DNA from 3 places in the Nonomuraea purpurea genome. Region 3 is predicted to be linked to each of the others. Evidence: riboswitches for the same ligand, from Rfam matches in the RefSeq annotation. Region 3 holds a riboswitch; each other region holds the start of a gene.
The links. Region 3 has a riboswitch for S-adenosylmethionine ahead of ACFOY2_RS18990 (ABC transporter substrate-binding protein). Riboswitches for the same ligand answer to the same signal wherever they lie in the genome.
Positions count from the first base shown of each region.

Region 1: another riboswitch for S-adenosylmethionine. It lies ahead of thrC (threonine synthase); the one in region 3 lies ahead of ACFOY2_RS18990 (ABC transporter substrate-binding protein).
Region 2: another riboswitch for S-adenosylmethionine. It lies ahead of ACFOY2_RS31740 (aminotransferase class V-fold PLP-dependent enzyme); the one in region 3 lies ahead of ACFOY2_RS18990 (ABC transporter substrate-binding protein).

Region 1 covers NZ_JBHSBI010000026.1:25,524-30,663, reverse strand. The annotation lists gene ACFOY2_RS38500 (MoaD/ThiS family protein) at 1-75, opposite strand, end outside; gene thrC (threonine synthase) at 100-1,329, opposite strand; SAM riboswitch class I at 1,343-1,484, opposite strand; gene ACFOY2_RS38490 (RNA polymerase sigma factor) at 1,564-2,118, opposite strand; gene ACFOY2_RS38485 (alpha,alpha-trehalose-phosphate synthase (UDP-forming)) at 2,150-3,598, shown strand; gene ACFOY2_RS38480 (hypothetical protein) at 3,595-4,170, opposite strand; gene otsB (trehalose-phosphatase) at 4,234-5,004, opposite strand; gene ACFOY2_RS38470 (DUF3263 domain-containing protein) at 5,044-5,140, opposite strand, start outside.
Region 2 covers NZ_JBHSBI010000018.1:42,366-47,505, reverse strand. The annotation lists gene ACFOY2_RS31760 (chaplin family protein) at 1-79, opposite strand, end outside; gene ACFOY2_RS31755 (SAM-dependent methyltransferase) at 269-1,231, shown strand; gene ACFOY2_RS31750 (cytochrome P450) at 1,215-2,408, opposite strand; gene ACFOY2_RS31745 (TerC family protein) at 2,418-3,167, opposite strand; SAM riboswitch class IV at 3,282-3,397, shown strand; gene ACFOY2_RS31740 (aminotransferase class V-fold PLP-dependent enzyme) at 3,441-4,727, shown strand; gene ACFOY2_RS31735 (DoxX family protein) at 4,729-5,140, opposite strand, start outside.
Region 3 covers NZ_JBHSBI010000009.1:59,210-64,349, reverse strand. The annotation lists gene ACFOY2_RS19010 (response regulator) at 1-192, opposite strand, end outside; gene ACFOY2_RS19005 (sensor histidine kinase) at 189-1,304, opposite strand; gene ACFOY2_RS19000 (RrF2 family transcriptional regulator) at 1,315-1,716, opposite strand; gene ACFOY2_RS18995 (sulfite exporter TauE/SafE family protein) at 1,922-2,860, opposite strand; SAM riboswitch class IV at 3,088-3,208, shown strand; gene ACFOY2_RS18990 (ABC transporter substrate-binding protein) at 3,260-4,363, shown strand; gene ACFOY2_RS18985 (ABC transporter ATP-binding protein) at 4,330-5,140, shown strand, end outside.

The DNA.
Region 1 (5,140 bases), on a different contig from region 3:
GCCCTCGCCACTCACTTCGGCGTTGCCGCCGGTGTACGTACGCAGAATGGTGGGAATCCGCACAGATACGGCCATGGTTTAAGTCGCCTTTCCTGGTTGTCAGACAGTCGCGCGGTACGCGTCGAGAGAGGGCCGGATCACGGCGGTGGGCTTGGCGTCGGCGAGCACGTCGAGCGTCTTGAGCCCGTCGCCGGTGTTGAGCACCACGGTCTCGGCCTCCGGGTCGAGCGCTCCCGTCTCGACGAGCTTCTTGAGCACGCCCACGGTCACCCCGCCGGCGGTCTCGGCGAAGATGCCCTCGGTCGAGGCCAGCAGCTTGATCGCGGCCACGATCTCAGGGTCGGTGACGTCCTCGACGCCCCCTCCCGTGCGCCGGGCGATGTCGAGCACGTACGGGCCGTCGGCCGGGTTGCCGATGGCCAGCGACTTGGCGATGGTGTCGGGCTTGACCGGCTGGACGACGTCGTGTCCCGCCTTGTACGCGGTGGAGACCGGCGAGCAGCCGGCCGCCTGCGCCCCGAAGATCTTGTAGGGGGTGTCCTCGACCAGCCCCAGCGCCACCAGCTCCTTGAAGCCCTTGTCGATCTTCGTGAGCTGCGAGCCGGAGGCGATGGGGATGATGATCTGCTCGGGCAGCCGCCAGCCGAGCTGCTCGGCGATCTCGTACGCGAGCGTCTTGGACCCCTCGGCGTAGTAGGGCCGCAGGTTGACGTTGACGAAGCCCCACTTGTCGCCGAGCGGGTCGCCGATCAGTTCCGAGCAGAACCTGTTGACCTCGTCGTAGGTGCCGTCGATGCCGATCAGCCGGCCGCCGAACACCCGGGCCATGGCGATCTTGGCGTGTTCGAGGTTCGCGGGGATGAACACGCACGCCTCGAGCCCCGCCCGCGCCGCCGCGGCCGTGACCGCGCCCGCGAGATTGCCGGTGGAGGAGCAGGAAAGGGTGTGGAAACCGAAGTTGCGCGCCGCCTCGACGGCCATGGCGACCACGCGGTCCTTGAAGGAGTGGGTGGGGTTGCCCGAGTCGTCCTTCACATGCAGGGACTTGATGCCGAGTGCTCGCCCCAGATTTCCGGCCTTGACCAATTTGGTCCAGCCGGGGTTCATATTGGGCTTACTGATGACGTCGGCGGGCACCGGCAGCAACGACCGGTAGCGCCAGATGTTGGCGGGGCCCGATTCGATGTCCGCGCGGGTCACTTCGCCGAAGGAGTAGGCCGCCTCAAGCGGCCCGAAACACTCCTGACACGCGAAACTGGGGCCGAGGGGGTAACGGGTGCCGCACTCGCGGCAGGACAGAGCGACGGCAGGACCAAAGTCAAGCGGCATGAAGCGAGGCCTTCCCTCATCTTCGCCCGCGGCCACCTTGACCGCGAACCGGAATTGGCACCTTGTCCCGGTCGGCCTCGCCAGGTCGCGAGTCGAAAGCCGGGAGGGTTGCCGGGGCTTCGCAGGGCCGGTCCCTCCACCCCTCTGGATGAGCAATATTCAGTTGTTGAATTGGACTCTACCCGCCCAAGTGACCCAAACGACCATCCGTCTCAGCAGATGAGACGCATAGTCTCAGCGATAGTCCTCCCCGAGCACACCCTGTACGTATTTGCGTGCCTGGTGGATACGCGACTTGGCGGTGCCGAGCGGAATTCCCAGCTGCTCGGCCACCTCGTTGTAGTCGAGCTGGACGATGTCGCGCAGAACCAGCGCCTGAGCCAGGTCGGGTTTGTCGGCCTCCAGCGCCTCCATGGCGTCGAGCAGGTCGAGCCGCGAGCCCGCGATCACACTGACCCGCCGAACGTCGGGCTTCTGCATGGGCAGCTCGTCGGAGGTCTGCTCGGCGGCCCTGCGCTTGAGCGAGCGGTACGTCGTACGCGCGCAGTTGGCCGTGACGATGTGCAGCCAGGTACTGAACCTCGCCCGTCCCTCGAAGCGCCCGATGTTACGCGCCACGGCCAGCAATGTGTCTTGCGAGGCCTCCTCAGCGTCCTGATGATATGGCAGGATTCGGGCGCAGTGACGCATCACATCAGGCTCGATCCGTGCCAGGAGTTCGCCAAGTGCGCGATGATCTCCGGCGGCGGCGGAGCGGGCGAGTTCCTCGGTTAGCTCATCTAGCGCCATAGCTGGGATCCTATGGGCGAAAGGAGCCTCGATGAACAGCGTTCTGGTGGCCTCCAACAGAGGACCTGTCTCCTTCACCGTCTCCGACGACGGCGAACTGACCATGAAACGCGGCGGGGGCGGCCTGGTGTCCGGGTTGTCCGGGGCGACCAAGGACGACGGCGTGCTGTGGGTGTGCGCGGCGCTGTCCGACGGCGACCGCAGCGCCGTGCGCCTGACTCCTGGCGGCCGGATCGACCAGGCCGGCTACGACATCGGCAAGGTGCGGATGCTCGACATCCCGCCCGCCACCTTCCACCGCGCCTACAACGCCGTGGCCAACTCGACCCTGTGGTTCGTCAACCACCTGCTCTACGACATCCCCAACTCGCCCAGCTTCGGCACCCGCTTCGCCCGCGAGTGGGAGTCCTACCGCGACTACAACGGCGCGTTCGCGCTGGCACTGGCCGAGGAGGCCGGCCACGGCGCCCGCGTGATGGTGCAGGACTACCACCTGACGTTGACCCCGGCGATGCTCCGCGCAGAACGGCCCGATCTGCGCATCGCCCATTTCAGCCACACCCCGTGGGCGCCGCCCGAATACTTCTCCCTGCTGCCCGACGCTGTGGCCAGAGAGGTCCTGGAAGGCATTCTGGGAGCCGATCACGCCGGGTTCCTGGCAGACAGGTGGGCCCAGGCGTTCATGGACTGCTGTGAGGCTCTCCTGGGCGCGGAGGCCGACCGCGCCGGGCGCAGCGTCACCCACCAGGGCAGGACGACCCGCATCGGCGTCCACAGCCTGGGCGTCGACGGCGACGCGCTGTGGGAGCGGGCCGTCGAGCCCGACGTCGAGTCGCACATGGCGGCGCTCAGGGAGCAGGTGGGCGAGCGCAGCCTGATCGTCCGCATCGACCGCACCGAGCTGTCGAAGAACATCGTGCGCGGCCTGGTGGCCTACGGCGAGTTCCTCGCCGCCCACCCCGAGTGGCACGGCCGCGTGGTGCACCTGGCCTTCGCCTACCCCAGCAGGCACGACCTGCCCGAATACCGCGAGTACACCGCCATGGTGCAGCGCTGCGCCCAGGAGATCGAGGACACCTACGCCACGGAGGACTGGGATCCGCTGATCCTCAACGTCAACGACGACTATCCGCGCTCGCTGGCCGCCTACAGGATGGCGGATGTCCTGCTGGTCAACCCCATCCGCGACGGCATGAACCTGGTCGCCAAGGAGGGCCCGATCCTGTCGCCGCGATGCGCGCTGGTGTTGTCGCGGGAGGCCGGCGCGGCGGCCGAGCTGGGGCCGCACGCGCTCGTCGTCAACCCCTACGACATCACCGAGACGGCCGACGCCCTGCACGAGGCGCTGGTCATGCCGGAGGACGAACGCAGGATGCGGCGTGACAAGCTGCACGCCGCCGCCACCGCCCTGCCGCCGCAGAAGTGGCTGGCGGCCCAGCTCGACGCTCTGGGGCCCATCGACGAGCAGCAGGCGCTCTAACGCCAGTCGGCGTGCTCGAGCACGCCGGCCAGGCCGGGCGTGTTCCACTGGTCGACGACCAGGATCTTGGTGGTGGGCAGGAACCACTCGCGCTGCACGTAGCGGGACTTCACCGCGCCGCCCGAGTAGGAGACGCAGGTGGCCTTCCACTCGCGGTAGGCGGCCTTGTGCCCGGGGCCGACCTGGCGCAGGCCCTTGACCTTCGCCGCGCCGAGCGTCTGGCCCCACTTGCGGTTGTGCGGGCACAGCTGCACGTCGGTAGCGGGATAGAACGGTTTGGCACCGGTGTAGGGAGAAAAGAGCTCGTTGCCCTCCTTGATGGCCTTCGGGCCGAGCACCCAGAAGCTGTCGCACTCGGCGGTGCCGTAGGCGCCGCCGGGCTTGGCGCACCTGCCGGTGACCACCCGGATCCAGTCGGGGCTGACGCGGCGCACCTCCCACTTGATCGGCAGGTAGAGGGTCAGGCCGCCTCTGAGCTTGAGCGGCTGGGCGGGGGCGGCGTGCGCGGGCAGGGGGGCGGCCAGGAGGGTGATCGCGGCCAGGGCCGCGACGGCGAGGTATCGCTTGGACATGCGACTGACGGTAGGGGGCGCCACTTGCAGATCAGTCGCCAATGGCTGAAAACCGCCGCCCGGTCACGCGGCGCTGATCGCGGAGGCGAGCTCGTCGAGCAACTCCACCACCCCCTCGGGCCCGTCCACCACGAGGTCGGCCAGCTCGGTCAGCGCCGTCACCTCGGCCGAGCCGCTGCACACGGTGACGCCGGGCAGCCCGCAGGCGCGCACGGCCTCGAACGCGGCCAGATCGCCGAGGTCGTCACCGGCGAACAGCACGGACCTGGCGGCCCGCTCGGTCAGGAACAGGCTGAGCGCCTGGCCCTTGTCCATGCCGGGCGGCCGCAGCTCCAGCACGAAGCGCCCCGGCTCGACCACCAGGTCGTGCTTGTCGGCCAGCTTGGCCAGCGGCTCGCGCAACGCGGCCAGCGCGGCCCCGGGGTCGGGGGCGCGTCTGGTGTGCACCGCCACGGCCCGGCCCTTGTCCTCCACCATCACCTCTCGCAGGCCCAGCGAGTCGAGCAGCAGCTGCAGCTCGGCCTCGACCCGCGGCACGCCGGGATGCGGGGGCGGGGCGGAGATCCGGCCGTTCTCCCAGCGTTCGAAGCCGTAGTGGCCGAGGATGACCAGGCCGGGCACGTCGGCCAGGCCCGGCCCGAGCTCCAGCACGGTGGCAGGGGGCCGGCCGGTGACGACGGCCAGCGCGCGGACGCGCGCGCCCAGCCTGGCGAGCACCGCGGGGGCCTTCGGATGGATCACGGCCTCGGCGGGATCGGGCACGATCGGCGACAGCGTGCCGTCGAAGTCGAGCCCGATCACGGCGCCCGCCGGATCATTCAAGATCGCTTTCATTCCAGGGATGTTCCTCACGCGGCTGCCGTACCCAGCCGGTCAGGGACGCATGCCAAACCTTCTGGCCGCTCGGTCGCGCTGGCGGGTGGACCGTAACCTGCGCAGCCGTTTGACCAGCATCGGATCTTGCTCCAGC
Region 2 (5,140 bases), on a different contig from region 3:
TGGTGATATCGGCGTGCGCGGGGGCGGCCAGCGCCAGCACGGCGAGCGCTCCGGTAAGGACCATGGCCTTCTTCAGCATGAGGGTTTCCTTCTGTTGTGGCGGCAGGAAGCCGCAGGTACTTGTTCGGGGTGACCGGCTGCGTCAATTGGGGGTTGGCGCAACGCAATCATCCGGTGACAATGGGTAAACGTTACCGCAAGCTTGCAACCTTGAGTAGCTATTCGATGACGATCCGTCGCCGTCGAAAATCATGAGATAGTCCAGGGCATGTGGCTCACCTGGCGCGCCGCGACAGAGCGCGCGCTGTACGGAGAGGCCGGCTTCTACCTGCGCGAACGCCCGTCAGGCCACTTCAGGACCTCGGTGAGCGCCTCGACCGCCTTCGCGGAGGCGATTGTGGCGCTGCTGGCGCAAGTGGACGCCGAACTCGGCGGTCCCGAGGTGCTCGACCTGGTCGACATCGGCGCGGGCGAGGGCGTGCTGGTCACGCAGGTGCTGGCCGCGGCCGACCCCACGCTGCGCGACCGGCTGCGGATCACGGCCGTGGACCTGTCGCCGAGGCCGCGAGAGCTGCCCAAGGAGATCGGCTGGCGCGACCGCCTGCCCGCCGGCGTCTCGGGGCTGGCCATCGCCAACGAATGGCTCGACAACGTGCCGCTCGACGTGGTGGAGCAGACGGCCGACGGACCCCGGCTGGTCATGGTGAACACCCGTACGGGCGAGGAGCGTCTCGGAGGGCCGCCGAGCCCGGCCGACCTGGCCTGGCTCGACCGGTGGTGGCCGCTGACCCGGGTCGGCTCGCGAGCGGAGATCGGCCGGCCGCGCGACGAGGCGTGGGCGTCGGTCCTCATGCGCCTCACCAGGGGACGGGCGATCGCCATCGATTATGCACACCCTGTGGATAACCGCCCGCCCTGCGGGACGCTGACCGGCTACCGCGACGGGGCGGTCGTGTTGCCCGTACCCGACGGCACCTGCGACATCACCGCCCATGTCGCCCTCGACGCGTGCGCCGAGGCCGGGCGGCGGGCCGGCGCGATATCCACAACCTTGTCCACACAGCGCGAGGCGCTGCGCGAGTTGGGCGTCCTCGGGGCGCGCCCGCCCGTCGAGCTGGCCCGCGCCAATCCACGGGGCTATCTGCGGGCCCTGGCCAGAGCTTCGGAGGAGGCCGAGCTGATCGATCCCACCGGGCTCGGCGGCTTCGGCTGGCTCACCCAGCGAAAGTGAGCTCAAGTGAGCGCAGGCCGCGAATGACGTAGCCGGGCTTCCACGTGGGCTCCTGCCGCAGCTCCAGCTTGGGCGCGCGGTCCAGGAGCGCGCCGAACGACTCGATCAGCTCGATGCGGGCCAGCGGCGCGCCCAGGCAGAAGTGGATACCGGCCCCGAACGAGATGTGCGGGTTGTCGGCGCGGCCCACGTCGAGCCGGTCCGGGTCGTCGAAGACCGCCGGGTCGCGGTTGGCCGAGCCGAACAGCAGGGCCACCTCCGACCCGCGCGGGATCCGCACGCCGTGGACCTCGATGTCCTCCAGCACCCAGCGCTCGAACATCTGCAGCGGCGTGTCCCAGCGCATCAGCTCCTCGACGGCCGTGGGCAGCAGCGAACGGTCCTCGCGCAACCGTTGGAGCTCGCCGGGGTTCCTGAACAGGGCCCACCAGCCGTTGCCCGTCACGTTCACGGTGGCCTCGTGGCCGGCGTTGAGCAGCAGGACGCACGTGCCGACCAGCTCGTCCTCGGTGAGCTCCGGGATCTGGGTGAGCGCGCTGATCAGGTCGTCGCCGGGGGCGCGGCGGCGCCGCGCCGCCAGGGACTTGAGGTATCCGGCGAACTCCTCCGCAGCGCGTGCCGCGGTGTGCTGGGCCTGGCTGCCGGGGTTGAGTTCGTACATCAGGCAGATGTCGGCCGACCAGGGGCGCAGCAGGTGGCGGTCCTGGTCGGGGACGCCGAGCATCTCCGCGATCACGGTGACGGGGAGCGGCTCGGCGACCTCGGCGATCAGGTCTCCGCCGCCCTTGTCCGCGTACGCGGCCACCAGCCTCTCGGCGATGGCGCGTACGCGGGGGCGCAACGACTCGACCATGCGCGGCGTGAACGCCCTGGAGACCAACCGGCGCAGCCTGGTGTGCACCGGCGGCTCCACGTCCAGCATGCCCGCCCTGATCACCCGCCAGAACGGCTCCTGGAAGTCCGGCTCCTGCGGCCTGCCGAACTCCTCGTGCGTGGCCACGTGCAGGTAGGACCGCCCCAGGCGGCGGTCTCTGAGCAGGGCGTTGACGTCGGCGTGCCGGGAGACGAGCCACTGGCCCGTCGGCTCGAAGTAGCTGACGGGCGCCTGGCGCCTCAGCTCGTCATAGACCCGGTACGGATGAGCGACGAAATCAGGATCCCAGGGGTCGAAGGGCACTATTTCATCTTAAGGAGTGGCCTTCTCCTCCGTCTCCTCCGGAACCTTCTTGTTGTTCCTGCTGCGCACCCGGATGTTCAGCAGTTCCACGATGACCGAGAACGCCATCGCGAAGTAGATGTAGCCCTTGGGGATGTGCTGGTCCAGGCCCTCGGCGACGAGCACCACGCCGATCAGCACCAGGAACGCCAGCGCCAGCATCTTGATGCTCGGATGCGTGTCGACGAACCTGCTGATCGGCCCGGAGGCGAACAACATCACCAGCACGGCCACCACGACGGCCGCGATCATCACGCCCAGCTCGTCGACCATGCCCACGGCGGTGATGACCGAGTCGAGCGAGAACACGATGTCCAGCACCATGATCTGCGCGATCACGGAGGCGAAGGACGCGGCGGCGGCCTTCTTGTCCTTGCCGTGCGGGGTGTCCATGCTGTGGCCGATCTCCGTGACGCTCTTGGCCAGCAGGAACAGGCCGCCGAGCAACAGGATCAGGTCGCGTCCCGATATCTCGTGGCCGAAGACCGTGAACAGCGGCGCGGTGAGCTGCACCACCCACGACAGGGCGAGCAGCAGGAGCAGCCTGCTGATCAGCGCCGCCGCCAGGCCCAGCACGCGCGCTCTGTCCCGCTGCTCAGGAGGTAGCTTGCCCGCCAGGATCGAGATGAAGATGATGTTGTCTATCCCTAGAACGATCTCCAAGGCGACCAGGGTGAAGAAACCGATCCAGATCTGCGGGTCGGTCACCCAGTCCAGCATGTGTGTACCTCCATGACGCGGGGGTGGCGGGTTTCCGGGTGCAACGAGTCAGGAGTCACATAAGTTCGCGGACTTGCGTTTTAGGGCCTGGCGTCGGTTATAGTGCGGTTCGTAGGTCATGAGTGCCAGCGTCAAGCCCCGGCTAGCTGGCCGGCAACCCTCGCGTCCGCGGCGGGGTGCCCCGGGTGAAGACCTGGTCCGCCACGGAGGGTGGCGGGCAAGCGCGGGCTCCGTGGCTGCTCCGGGGGTCCGATGACCCTGAGGAGATGTGCCGTGTCCACGCTGACGATCTTCAACGCCGCCACCGAACCCATCGACGAAGCCCCCGCCGCCGTCACGAGCCGGTCGATCCCCGCCGTGCTCGGCGCCGACCTCGAAGTGCCGGTCAAGGGCGGCAAGCTGGTGTCCTACGCCAACCTCGACTACGCCGCCAGCGCCCCCTGTCTTGAGCCGGTCAGCGCCGCCGTCACCGCCGCGCTCCCGGCCTACTCCAGCGTTCACCGCGGCGCGGGCTACGCCTCCCAGCTCACCACCGCCAGGTACGAGCAGTCCCGCCACACGGTCAGGGCCTTCGTCGGCGCGCGTCCCGACGACGCCGTGATCTTCACCCGCAACACCACCGACGCCACGAACCTGCTGGCCCGCTGTCTGCCCGCCGGCACCACCGCCGTGGTCTTCGACACCGAGCACCACGCCTCGCTCCTGCCCTGGGCCAGGTCCGTACGGCTCGCGCCCCCCGCCTTCCCCGGCGCGGCCGTCCGCGCCGCCGACGAGGCGCTGGCCGGGATCGAGGGGCCGAAGCTGCTCGTGGTCACCGCCGCCTCCAACGTCACCGGCGAACTGTGGCCCATCGCCGCGCTGGCCCACATCGCGCACCGGCACGGGGCCAGGATCCTGGTGGACGCGGCGCAGCTCGTACCGCACCGGCGGCTCAACCTGACCGCGCTCGACCTGGACTACGTGGTCTTCTCAGGACACAAGCTGTACGCGCCCTTCGGCGCCGGCGCTCTGGTCGGGCGCAGGGACTGGCTGGCCGAGGGCGAGCCGTACCTCAAGGGCGGCGGCGCGGTGCGCTCGGTGGAGGAGACCATCGAGTGGCACGACGACCCCGAGCCGCGCCACGAGGCCGGAACCCCGAACGTGCTGGGCGCCATCGCGCTGGCCGCGGCCTGCGACGCCCTCAGCGCCACGGGGTGGACCGCGCTGGTGCGCGAGGAGGAGGAGCTGATCGCCCGGCTGCGTTCCGGGCTGGCCTCGATCGAGGGTGTTCGGGAGCTGTCGCTGTGGGGGGATGACCATCCTCGGGTCGGCATCGTGTCGTTCACCGTGGCCGGTTACTCGGCGCGCGAGGTGGCCGAGGCGCTCTCCGGCGAGTACGGCATCGGCGTGCGCGACGGCAAGTTCTGCGCGCACCCGTTCGTCCGGCATCTTCTGGATGTGAGCGACGGGGGCTGTGAGGACGACACGGCCTCTGCGGTTCGGGCCTCGATCGGCATCGGGACCACGCGGGAGCACGTGGACCGGCTCATCAAGGCGCTGCGCGACCTCGTCGCCCGCTGACTCAGCGGTTCGGCGGCTTGGGATGCTGGTGCGGCTCGTCGGCCACCAAGGCGTCGATGTCGCGCATGTCGTCGTCGTTGAGCCTGCTCGATCTGGGCGGCGCCTGCTGTTTGGGCTGTTTGCTCGCGCCGGGCGGGTCCTGCGGTCTCGTGGGGCCCGTCGCGAAGTTCCCGTTCCTGGACGCATGGGCGGCCAGCTCCGCCTCGGCCGCGTGCCGCTCCGAATGTCTGCGGAACAACGCGCCGATGATGCCGTCGAGCCCGATCCGCCCGCCTCCGAGCGCCGCGAACATCAGGCCGAGCGCGCCGAGCGCGCCGGGCAGCTCCCAGCCGTCGTTACCGGCCAGCACGCCCTGCGAGGCGTGCACGAACGCGATCGCGCCGAGCATGTTGATCAGCAGTAGCACCCCCATC
Region 3 (5,140 bases):
GTCCATGACCGGCATGCGGATGTCCATCAGCACCACGTCGGGACGCAGCCGGGCGGCGGCCTCGACGGCCTGCCTGCCGTCACGCGCCTCGCCCGCCGCCGTCAGGGCGGGGTCGGCGCCGACGAGCTCGACGAGCGAGGCCCGCAGCAGATCCTGGTCCTCGGCGACCAGCACCCTGATCTGTTCAGTCACGAGGTCGCCTCCGGGAGGGGAATGACGGCGCGCAGCTCGAACCCGGCCTCCTGCCGGTGTCCCGCGGTGAAGTCGCCGCCAAGCAGCTCGACCCGCTCCCGCAGACCCACCAACCCGAACCCGGGCTCCGCGCGCACGGCCCGCGTACCGCCGTCGTCGGTGACCGCGATGTGTAACTCGCCGTTCGCGCCGCTCACCGTGACCGTGCAGCGGGCGCCCGGGGCGTGGCGGGCGGCGTTCGTCAGCCCTTCCTGGACGATCCGGTACGCCGCCAGCCCGACCCCGGCCGGAACGCCTTCCGCGTCCGTCACCGTCAGCGTCACCGGCACGCCGCCCTCCCGCATCCGGCCCGCCAGGGCGGCCAGGTCCCCGATCCCCGGCTGCGGACGGCGCTCGGCGGGCTCGCCGCTCTCGCGGACGGCGCCGAGCGTCGTGCGCAGTTCCTCCATCGCCTGCCTGCTCACCTGCTCGATCTGCCCGAGCCTGGCGCGCATGCGTCCCATGTCGTCGGCGCGGGCCGCGACACCGGCGGTCACGGCGATCGTGCCGAGCGAGTGGGAGACGACGTCATGGACCTCCCGCACCACGCGCAGCCGTTCGGCCGTCACGGCCCCGTGCCGTTCTGCCAGCATCGCGTGCTCGGTCTCCAGCGCCGCCTGGCGCGTCGTGGCGCCCAGCACCCAGGCCACGGCCAGCGCGGACAGGCTGAGCATCGTGTGGCGCACGGCGCTCTCCGCGTCGGCGGTCCCCAGGAACGCCACCGCCGCGATGCTCACCCCCACCGCCCACGCCACGGTCTTGAGCGACCTGGCGGACCCGTAGGTGAGGGCCACGCGATAGAGCACCCACGCCGAGGCGACGAACGGGTCCTGCGTCATCCCGAACGCGACGCCCGCCAGGGTCGCGGCGCCGACGACGGCCAGCGCCGCGAACGGCCGCCGCCCGCGCAGCAGCATGCCGGCGACCAGCAGCGCGATCAGCCCGGCGTGGGCCCAGGCGGCGCGTCCGCCGCCGTCGATCGGCAGCCAGAACACCAGGACGCACAGCGACGCGGCCGCCAGGTCCCAGCCGGCGGAGCCGCGCCGGTCGGGGTCGAACCAGTGCTGAGCCATACCGCAGACCTTACGAGCCCGAGGTGGTCAACCCCGTGGGAGCGTCCACGATGTGGGCGAGGGTGATCTCGCTCAGCAGGGCGTGTTCGTGGCTGCGGAGCTGGGCCCAGACGTCGGCCAGGGGCGCGGCGGCGGCGGGGAAGTGCTCGGAGCCCTGCTCGACGCCCTCGGTCACGTGGATCACGTCGGCGAGGCTGATCTCCTTGGCCGGGCGGGCCAGCCAGTAGCCGCCGTCGGGGCCTCTTTGGCTGCGTACCAGGCCCGCCCTGCGCAGTTGGAGCAGGATGTTGTCGCAGAATCGGCGCGGGATGTCCTGGGTGAGGGCGACCCATTCCGCGTGTACGGGGCCTTCCGCGGTCGCGAGGGCGACCATGGCGCACAGCGCGTACTGGGTGCGGGCGGAGATGCGCATCAGCCGTCCCGCCGCACTGCCGGCGGGACGGCGGCGGCCCTGGCGGGTGCGGCCAGGGCGGCGATCGGGGGCGCCGCACGGTGCTGTCGCGGCAGGCAGGGGCTTGAGGTCAATGATGCTCCTTTGTGATCGGCCTCCGGCCGAGGAGGTTCCCGCGTCCCGGGTCCGGCTCCCGTGCGAGAGGCCGCCGGACCCGGGACGTGGCTCAGGCGGAGGCGGTTTCTTCTTCCGTCGTCGTGCGGCGGGTCTCGTCCTCGACCGCCTCGACCGACTCGTGCGCCTTGTCGCGCCGGTACTCGCGCACCGAGTAGGCGATGGCGGCGGCCCACAGGACGGCGATGGCGACGTAGGCGATGGCCTGGACGTTGCCGGGGGCGTCGATCCATTCGCTGCGCAGCAGGGTGCGGACGTTGGTCAGGATGATGAGCCCGCCCACGGCCGAGCCGAGGATGCGCGGCGGGATGTGCCGGACCAGCCAGGCCGCGATCGGGGCGGCGATGACGCCGCCGAGCAGGAGCACGGCGACCCAGGCGAAGTTGATGTTCTCGGAGCCGATGCCGACGAAGAACCCGACGCTGGCGGCGATGGCGACGAGGAATTCGCTGGCGTCGATGGAGCCGATCACCTTGCGGGGCGCCAGGCGGCCGCTGGCCAGGATGGCGGGGGTGCCGACCGGGCCCCAGCCGCCGCCTCCGGTGGCGTCGACGAACCCGGCGAGCAGTCCGAGCGGCGTCAGGAAGCGCTTGCGCAGCGGCTTGCCCAGGTTGCCGCGCGGCAGTCCGTACGCGGTGAACCGGATGAGGATGTAGGCGCCCAGGGTCAGCAGGATGAGCGACATGACCGGAGCGGCGGTCTCGGTCGACAGGCTCGACAGGAACGTCGCGCCGGCGAACGCGCCGACGGCGCCGGGAACGCCGATCTTGCCGACGACCTTCCAGTCGATGTTGCCGAAGCGCCAGTGTGACAGGCCCGAGGCGAGTGTGGTGCCGATCTCGGCAAGGTGCACGGTGGCCGAGGCGGCGGCGGCGTTGGTGCCGATGGCCAGCAGCAACGTGGTCGAAGTGACGCCGTAGGCCATGCCCAGGCTGCCGTCCACGAGCTGTGCGGCGAAGCCGACCAGCCCGAGCAGGATGAGTGCTCGCACGGCACCCCCTTTCCCGATTAATCCTACTGTACAAGTAGGAATAATCATTAAGGCAAAGCGCACGCCAGTCAACCCCCATCCGCGAGGGAGTGCGCCCCGTGGCGCCCGAATCACGCGCCGCGACGGGGGTACGTGTACGCCAAGAGCCTGCAATGTGTATAAAGGTGAGCAAACGACACAAACGAGCCCGGAAGATTGTCACTAAAACCGACTGGTATAGTCGCTTTTGTCACGAGTCCAGTGCGAAGCCCCGGCTTGCTGGACGGCAACCCTCCCACCGCGGCGGGGTGCCCCGGGTGATGACATGGTCGTCGAGCTGAACGGTGCTCCCGGCGGCAAGCGCGGTCCTCCAGCCGTGCCCTGCCCCACCCCCGCGCCCTTGGCTCCAACGAAAGGGTAATGATGAAGGGCGGAGTCACTCGCCTGGCCGGAGCGGGCGCCGCGGTCATGCTCGCGCTCACGGCATGCGGCGGCGTCGACACGGGCGGATCGTCGGGTACGGGCGACGCGGGCCAGGCCAAACAGGAACTCACGGTGACCGCGTTCGCGGGCGCATGGGGCGAGCTGTTCAAGAAGTCGTTCGTCGAGCCGTTCGAACGCGACACCGGCGCGAAGGTCAACCTCGTCTACGGCGCCAACGCCGAATGGCTCACCAAGCTGCGGGCGTCCGGCGGCGAGAACCCGCCGTTCGACGTCATCGCCTTCACCCCCGACGCCTCCCTGCCCGCGTCCTCGGCCGGTCTGCTGCAGCCGCTCGACACCGCCAAGCTCACGCACTGGAAGGACATCGACCCCGTGCTGCGCGGCAAGTCGGCCTACCAGGGCAAGCAGTACGGCGTGCCGCTGACCACGGGCTCGACCGGCCTCCTCTACCGAACCGACAAGATCAAGACGCCGCCGTCGGACTGGTCGGACATCTTCGACAAGCAGTACTGCGGCCACATCGCCCTGCCCCCGCTGACCTACAACCCCGGCCTGGAGTTCTTCTCCGCCCTGGTCACCTCCGAAGGCGGCAAGCTGTCCGACCCCGCGGCCGTGGACAAGGCGTTCGCCAAGCTGGAGACGCTGAAGGGCTGCGTGTCGTCCTTCCCCGCCAACGCGGGCAACGCCGCCACCGTCATGGAGAACGGCGACGCCTGGATCATGCCCTTCTGGGACGGCCGCGCCTTCGCCATGGCCCAGGCGGGCTCCCCGATCGGCTTCACCTACCCCAAGTCTGGCCCGGTGGGGGCGCTGACCTCGTACTTCGTCGCCAGCGGCAGCAAGAACAGCGAGCTGGCCACCAAGTTCCTCGACTACCTGTCGGCGGCGCAGAACCAGAAGCCGTTCGCCGAAGGCACCTGGTACGCCGCCGGGAACGACGCCATCGACTACAGCCCGGCCTTCGAGGAGCGGGTCAAGCACGGGCCCGAGGTCTTCGAGAAGTTCATCTGGGTCGACTACACGGTCGCCACCCCCAAGCTCAACGAATGGCAGCAGCGGTGGAATCAGATCTTCGGCTGATCGAACTGCCCGGGGACGGGGCGGGACACGTCGAGATCGAGGGACTGGCCGCCGGCTACGAAGGCGCGCGGGTGCTCGATCTGGAGCGGCTGTCGATCCGCAAGGGCGAGTTCCTGTCCATTCTCGGGCCCAGCGGTTGCGGCAAGACGACGCTGCTCAACTCCATCGCGGGCTTCGTGCGGCCCACGGCGGGCCGGATCGTGATCGACGGCTCCGACGTCACCGACCGGCCGCCGTACCGCCGGGGTCTGGGCATGGTCTTCCAGAACTACGCGCTGTTCCCGCACATGACCGTCGCCGCCAACGTGGCGTACGGGCTGCGGGTGCGCCGCCTGGACCGGGCCGAACGCGAGGAGCGCGTCCGCGAGGCGCTGCGCCTGGTCGGCCTCGAGGGGTACGCCGAGCGCCGGCCCAAGCAGCTCTCCGGCGGCCAGCAGCAGCGGGTGGCGCTGGCCCGCGCCCTGGCCATCCGGCCCGCGGTGCTGCTGCTGGACGAGCCGCTGTCCAACCTCGACGCCAAGCTGCGCAGGGAGATGCGGGTGGAGCTGCGGGCCATCCAGCGCCGCATCGGCACCACGATGATCTTCGTCACGCACGACCAGGAGGAGGCTCTGGCGCTGTCCGACCGGGTGGCCGTCATGAACGGCGGCCGGATCGAGCAGCTCGGCACCCCCGACGAGGTCTACCGGCGGCCGGCGACCCGCTTCGTGGCGCAGTTCATCGGGGCGGCCAACGTCCTGGAGGGCACCGTCACGGCCTCGGGCGAGCTCGACGTCG